3 regions of the Streptomyces castrisilvae genome follow, and region 3 is predicted to be linked to each of the others. Evidence: riboswitches for the same ligand, from Rfam matches in the RefSeq annotation. Region 3 holds a riboswitch; each other region holds the start of a gene.
What was found. Region 3 has a riboswitch for cobalamin ahead of P8A18_RS23395 (ribonucleoside-diphosphate reductase subunit alpha). Riboswitches for the same ligand answer to the same signal wherever they lie in the genome.
Positions count from the first base shown of each region.

Region 1 (2,258 bases), 2.0 Mb from region 3:
GAAGCTGTCCGGGTGCAGCCCGCGCGCCAGGTCGCCCACCGCGTCCGCCGAGCGGACGCCGACGAGGGTGTCGGTCAGTGGCAGCACCACGAAACGCTTGTTCTTGATCGCGGGCACGTCGGCGAGTGCGGGCTGGGAGAGCAGGAACTTCTTCTTCTGGGCGACGCCGGTCCCCGCGTAGTCGTAGATGGCGATCACGTCCGGCCTGCGGTCGACGACCTGTTCCCAGGAGACGTCGCCGAACACGTCGTCCAGGTCGGAGAAGACGTTCTTGCCGCCGGCCAGCCTGATCAGTTCGTTGCCCAGGCCCTTGCCGCCGGCCGTGAAGGCGGACTTGTCGCCGCTGTCGTAGACGAACACGGAGACGTCGCGCGCGTCCTTCACGGTCTCGCTCGCCTTGTCGACGCGGGTGCGCAGTTCGGAGACGAGTGCGGACGCGCGGTCGGAGACGCCGAAGATCTTGCCGATCGTGCGTATCTCGGTGTACGTGTCCTGCATGGTCACCCCCTTCTTCCCGGCGCAGTTCTCCCGGTTGAGGTAGGTGTCGATGCCCGCGTCCTCGAACGCCTTGCGCGAGCGGCCCTCCTTCTCCGCGAACGCGCTGGCGTACCCGCCGTAGACGAAATCGGGATCGGTATCGAGGACCTTCTCGAACGACGGCGCCTGCTTCGACAGCTGCGGGATCGACGCGAAGTCCTCGCGCAGCGCGGGCAGGACCGCCGAGTCGGGGTACGACGTACCGGCCATCCGGTCCTTGAGCCCGAGCGCGAGCATCAGCTCGGCCGGATGCTGGTGGATGGTCACCGCGCGGGACGGCGGCTTCGTGTACGTCGTCCTGACACCGCAGTTGTCGATGGTGACGGGGAAGCCCTTCGCCGTCGAGGCACTTGCCTCCGGGGAGCCGGCGGCGGTGCCGGAGGAGCCGCAGCCGGCCGTCAGCAGGATCGCCGACAGCGCGGTGACGGCCGCGGCGAGGCGCGCCGGACCGCGCCCGCGTGAGGCCGCGGACGCCGCGTGCGAGGGGAAGAACGAGAAATGGGGACGGCTGTGACCGTCGTGCATGGGAAGCCTCCTGCGGAGTCCGCGCTCCTCGGATCGGGCCCGCGGCAGGTCAGTGACCTGACTTCCGCGGACGCCCCGAGGGACGTGCGCGGTCACAGTGGCGGGACCGTGCCGGATTCGCACCGGCTTCCTGGCTCCTGCCGCGGCTTTGACCTGGTGATCGTACGTAGTGACCGGGTGGACGAGGAAACCGGGGTCGGGCGCCGAGGTGCAGGGGAGAGGTCCCTGGAAGACTGTCCGCATGAGTACGCAGCAGCGCGCGATCCTCGTCATCGGCATCGGGGCCGGCGATCCCGACCACCTGACCCTTCAGGCCGTGAAGGCGATACGGCGCGCCGACGTCTTCTTCATCGTCGGCAAGGGACCCCACAAAGCGTCCCTGACCGACCTGCGCCACCGGATGATCGAGGAGCACGCGGAGGGTTCCTACCGTGTGGTGGAGGTCGAGGACCCCAGCCGCGACCGGGGCGCGATGGGCCGCTCGGACTACACAGCGGCCGTCCAGGACTGGCGCGAGCGGCGTGGCGAGATCTTCGAGAGGGCGATGCGCGAGGAGATGACGGCCGGCGAGACAGGGGCCTTCCTCGTCTGGGGCGACCCGTCCCTGTACGACAGCACGCTCGGCATCCTCGGGGACATCGAGGACCGCGGCGCGCTCCTGGTGGGCGTCGAGGTGATCCCCGGCATCACGAGCGTCGCCTCCCTGACCGCCCGTCACCGCATCCCGCTCAACCAGGTGGGCCGCCCGGTGCACATCACCCCGGCCCGCCGCCTCGCCGAAGTCGGCCAGAACGACGACGGAGACATCGTCGTCATGCTCGACGCCCACGAGTCGTTCACCCAGGTCGCGGGCAACGACGTGTGGATCTACTGGGGTGCCTACCTCGGCACCCCGGACGAACTCCTCGTCGCGGGGCCGCTCCACGAGGTCTCCGACCGCATCCGGCAGGTCCGCGCGGAGGCGCGCGAGCGGCACGGCTGGATCATGGACACGTATCTGCTGCGGATCACGGACGGACGCGGCTCCCCGCGCCGGGCCGAGACGGACGGGAGCGGCGGGCACGCCGCCCCGTGACACCCGCCGGGTCGCCGGCTCGACGGGTCCCGACGGATGAACGAACAGGCCCCAGCCATGGCCGGCCAGGCAGCTGCGGATGGTCACGACCGGCCCGGCCCCGGGCCGGTGCGCGGTCAGG
Region 1 covers NZ_CP120997.1:7,359,065-7,361,322, forward strand. Annotated here, with positions in the region: gene P8A18_RS31860 (ABC transporter substrate-binding protein) at 1-1,062, opposite strand, end outside; cobalamin riboswitch at 1,093-1,234, opposite strand; gene cobF (precorrin-6A synthase (deacetylating)) at 1,304-2,137, shown strand.
Region 1: another riboswitch for cobalamin. It lies ahead of P8A18_RS31860 (ABC transporter substrate-binding protein); the one in region 3 lies ahead of P8A18_RS23395 (ribonucleoside-diphosphate reductase subunit alpha).

Region 2 (2,258 bases), 4.9 Mb from region 3:
CCGGCGAGACCGAGGAGCGTGGCGAGGGTCGCGAGGGACTTCTCGTAGTCGTTGATCCAGATGTTGCGGCCGTTGACGACGCCCGCGACGAGCCGCTTGCCGGGGAGCCCGCCGACGGCTGCGAGGTCCTCCAGGTTGGCCGCGGCGGCGCCGGTGAAGTCGAGCGCCAGACCCTCGACGGGGGCCTTCGCCAGGACCGGGAGCGCCTCGCCGAGCCGGTCGAAGTAGGAGGCGACGAGCAGCTGGGGCCGGTCGGTGAGGGCGCCGAGGCCGCGGTAGGCGCGGGCGGCGGCGTTCAGCTCGGCCGGGGTGCGGTCCTGGACGAGGGCGGGCTCGTCCAGCTGCACCCACCGCGCTCCGGCGGCGCGCAGGTCGGCGAGCACCTCCGCGTACACCGGGAGCAGCCGGTCGAGCAGGGTGAGCGGTTCGAAGCCGGCGGCCACCCCGGGGGCGGGCTTGGCCAGCAGGAGATAGGTGACGGGACCGACGAGCACGGGCCGGGCGGTGTGCCCGAGCGCGAGGGCCTCGGTCAGCTCGGTGACCTGCTTGGTGGAGTCGGCGCTGAAGACGGTGTCGGGGCCGAGCTCGGGGACCAGGTAGTGGTAGTTCGTGTCGAACCACTTGGTCATCTCCAGCGGGGCCACGTCCTGGGTCCCGCGCGCCATGGCGAAGTACCCGTCGAGCGCGTCGGACGCGACGGCCTCGCGGTGCCGGTCCGGGACGGCCCCGACCATGACGCTGGTGTCCAGGACGTGGTCGTAGTACGAGAAGTCACCGGTCGGCACCTCGTGGACGCCGGCGCCGGCCAGCTGCCGCCAGTTGGACCGGCGCAGCTCTGCCGCCGTCTCCCGGAGGGCGTCGGCGGTGACCCGGCCCTTCCAGTAACCCTCGATCGCCTTCTTCAGCTCCCGGTCCGGGCCCTGCCGGGGGTAGCCGTACACGGTGGCCTGCGCTGCCGCGGCTGCGGGCTTGGATGTCACGGAAATCTCCTTCGCGAGATGACTCCTGAACATCCCGGGACGGGACACGGACGCGAAGGGATGACGAACCGGACGGGCCCCTGGCACACACGGTGCGGGTTCTTCGTCAGGTACGCACGCCGACCCGCCCACGAGGTCACCGGGATTTCCGCGTACGAGGGGTCGTACGCGGGCAACGGGCAGGTCTTCGGACTCGCGGGCGCATCCGCCAGGGACGGATTCCTACTGGCCGTCGCTTCCCGGATCGGACGGATCCAGTGCGTATGACGGCGGTCGTTCCCACTCACCGCTGCGGGGCAGTCCCGGATTCCCACCGGGTTCCCTCTTACGACGCGCCTGTCTGGCGGACAGGGCGAACCAGCTGCGCCGCCAGCCTACGGGGTCGCGGACCGTGCGTGGCGCCCCGGCTCACATACCGGGACGGAAACCGCGCGGGAGGGGTGGGGCCGGGGTGTGGCCCTTCACGCGGCCCGGCCTCCTGCGCTAGGTTAAGTGAGGGTAGCCTAAGTTCCCAGTGCCCGACTGCCTGAACTCCGGGCGAAGGATGTCCGGTTGGCGGAAGAGGTGTCTGTGCCGCGCAAGTCGATGTTAGGTTAGCCTTGCCTGGGCTTTAGGGGGGACTTCGTGTGGGCGTGGAAGGTGAGGGGCGGTGGCCCGGCGGTCGAGGCCGTCCGCACGGCTGATCGTGACGCCGGCAGCCTCTGAACCCTGTGGGTCCCGAAGCGTGTGCCCCGAAGTCGCCGTCCGCCCGCCGTGAGCCGCTCCGCGCTCCCGGCGGGACGGGCCGCGCCCACCGCCACCGGCGAAAACCCTCTCCCCGCCCGGCCGTTCGCGTTGCCCGCCGCCGGGCCCGTACCCACCGCACCACCGCTCCGACCCACCCGTCGGTGCCCACCCCCCGAAGGAGTCGTCCGATGAGCCAGACCTTGTCGCCCGAGCGTGTCCGGGCCGACATCGCGGAACTGCTGGGCTGTGAGCCCGCCGAGATCGCACCCGAGGAGAATCTCGTCGACCTCGGGCTCGACTCGATGCGCATCATGGTCCTGGTCGAGCGCTGGCGGGCGGCAGGGGCGACCACGCTGGAGTTCCCCGACCTCTTCGAGCTGCCCGAACTCGGCCACTGGCAGGCGCTGCTGGCGGGTGAGGCAGCGTGAGCCGCACCGACCAGCGGGACCGGTACCTGGAGCGGATCGCCGAGGTGCGGGCCGGCCTGCACGCCGAGAAGGTCGGCTACCCGATCGGCATCCGGGAGGCCGAGGTCGTGCGTACGTCCACGGT
Region 2 covers NZ_CP120997.1:436,018-438,275, reverse strand. Annotated here, with positions in the region: gene metE (5-methyltetrahydropteroyltriglutamate--homocysteine S-methyltransferase) at 1-980, opposite strand, end outside; cobalamin riboswitch at 1,142-1,357, opposite strand; gene P8A18_RS01680 (phosphopantetheine-binding protein) at 1,895-2,134, shown strand; gene P8A18_RS01675 (siderophore-interacting protein) at 2,131-2,258, shown strand, end outside.
Region 2: another riboswitch for cobalamin. It lies ahead of metE (5-methyltetrahydropteroyltriglutamate--homocysteine S-methyltransferase); the one in region 3 lies ahead of P8A18_RS23395 (ribonucleoside-diphosphate reductase subunit alpha).

Region 3 (2,258 bases):
CGTACGCCGCTGGTCCTCGCCCGTGTTGTCGCGCAGTTCGAGGAACTCCTCGATGTCCGCGTGCCAGGTCTCCAGGTAGACGGCGGCCGCGCCCTTGCGCCGGCCGCCCTGGTTGACGGCGGCGACGGAGGCGTCGAGCGTCTTCAGGAACGGCACGATGCCGTTGGAGTGCCCGTTGGTGCCGCGGATCAGCGAACCGCGGGCGCGGATGCGGGAGTAGGAGAGGCCGATGCCCCCCGCGTGCTTCGACAGGCGCGCCACCTGGTGGTAGCGGTCGTAGATCGAGTCCAGCTCGTCCAGCGGCGAGTCCAGCAGATAGCAGGAGGACATCTGCGGGTGGCGGGTGCCGGAGTTGAAGAGCGTGGGGGAGGAGGGCAGGTAGTCCAGCCGGCTCATCAGCCCGTACAGCGAGGCGACCTCGTCGAGCGCGCGCTCGGAGTTGTCCTCGGCGAGCCCGGCGGCGACCCGGAGCATGAAGTGCTGCGGCGTCTCGATGACCTGGCGGGTGTGCGGGTGGCGCAGCAGGTAGCGGCTGTGCAGGGTGCGCAGCCCGAAGTAGCCGAAGCGGTCGTCGGCGCCGTCGGTGAGGGACCGCTCCACCAGCGCGTCCAGGGCCGCGGCGTGCAGCGTCACGAACTCGGCGGTGCGGTCCGCGATCAGGCCCTCGCGGTGCCCCACGGCGACCGAGGCGGAGAACGACGTCGAGCCCTGCCCGGCGGCCTCGTCCGCGATGGAGCGGGTGAGGAGGCGGGCGGCGAGCCGGGAGTAGGCGGGGTCCTCGGAGATGAGGCCCGCGGCGGCCTCGGTGGCCAGCGAGCGCAGCTCCGCCTCGTCCGACCGGGCGTTGCGGCCGCGCAGGGCCGCGGCGGCGACGCGCCCCGGGTCGGTGTCGGGCAGATCGGCGGTGAGGTCGGTCAGGGTCCGCAGCAGTGCGGTGCCTGGCCCGTCGCTCATGGTCCCCGTTGATTCGGCCGCTGAGACCGGATCGGCTGGCGCGATGGTCACGTGGTGCTCTCCCTCGCTCGGCTCTGGGCCGGCGGAGGGCGGGGCAGCCGGGCGGGCGCGGGCCCGGTCGGGGCAGCACTCCGTGCGGCGTCCACCGGCCCATCCACGAGGCCCGGACGTCTGGGCACCCGGTTCGGTCGAGCCGGATGCGCTGTCGGCAGGTCCTCGGACTTACGGGTGCGCAAAAGCACACCGAACACACCGTTGCGGGACAGTTCCGGATTCGCACCGGATTTCCCTGCGGCGACAGCGAGCACGAGCATACATGTGGGGGCCGCCGGATGAGGCGGCCCCCACATGTTGTGTCGCGTGACGTAAAACTGTGCGGTCAGTGACCGCCCGGCGCCCCGGCCGTGGCCGGCGGGAGCTCCGCCTTCACGCCCGGGTCGCCCGCGTCCGCGGTGTAGTCGCCCGGAGCGGTCTCGTCCTCCCCGGCGGGCGCCTTCACGGCGTTCAGGACGAAGGTCAGCACCACGGTGACGACGACGTTGAGCACGAAGGCCGTGAGGCCGATGTAGCCGATCTCACCGAGACCCGGGATCTCCTTGGAGGACCCGCCGAAGTGCTTCTGGGTGGGGCTCGCGACCCCGTAGGCGGCGGCCGTTCCGTAGATCATGCCGACCGCCCAGCCGGCGAGCAGCGCCCAGCGGTGGAACCAGCGGGTGAACAGACCGCCGACCAGGGCCGGCATCGTCTGGAGGATCCAGATCCCGCCGAGCAGCTGGAAGTTGATCGCGACGGTCTTGTCCATGGTCAGGACGAAGGCGAGCGCGCCGACCTTGACCAGCAGCGAGACCATCTTGGAGACCTTGGTCTCCTGCTCGGGGGTCGCGTCGGGCTTCAGGAAGTCCTTGTAGATGTTGCGGGTGAAGAGATTCGCCGCGGCGATCGACATGATCGCGGCCGGCACCAGCGCGCCGATGCCGATGGCGGCGAACGCCACGCCCGCGAACCAGTCGGGGAACATGTTCTCGAACAGCTGCGGGATGGCCAGCTGGCCGTTGTCCACCTTGACGCCGGCGGCGATCGCCATGAAGCCGAGCAGCGCGAGCAGGCCCAGCATCAGCGAGTACAGCGGCAGGATCGTGGTGTTGCGGCGGATCACCTCACGGCTGCGGCTGGAGAGGGTCGCCGTGATGGAGTGCGGGTACATGAAGAGCGCCAGCGCGGAGCCGAGCGCCAGGGTGGCGTAACCCCAGTGGCCCGCCGCGCCCGGGGCGAGCGCGCCGGTCGGCTTCCCGCCGGGCGGCCCG
Region 3 covers NZ_CP120997.1:5,344,605-5,346,862, forward strand. Annotated here, with positions in the region: gene P8A18_RS23395 (ribonucleoside-diphosphate reductase subunit alpha) at 1-1,005, opposite strand, end outside; adenosylcobalamin-variant (AdoCbl-variant) riboswitch at 1,157-1,255, opposite strand; gene mctP (monocarboxylate uptake permease MctP) at 1,334-2,258, opposite strand, start outside.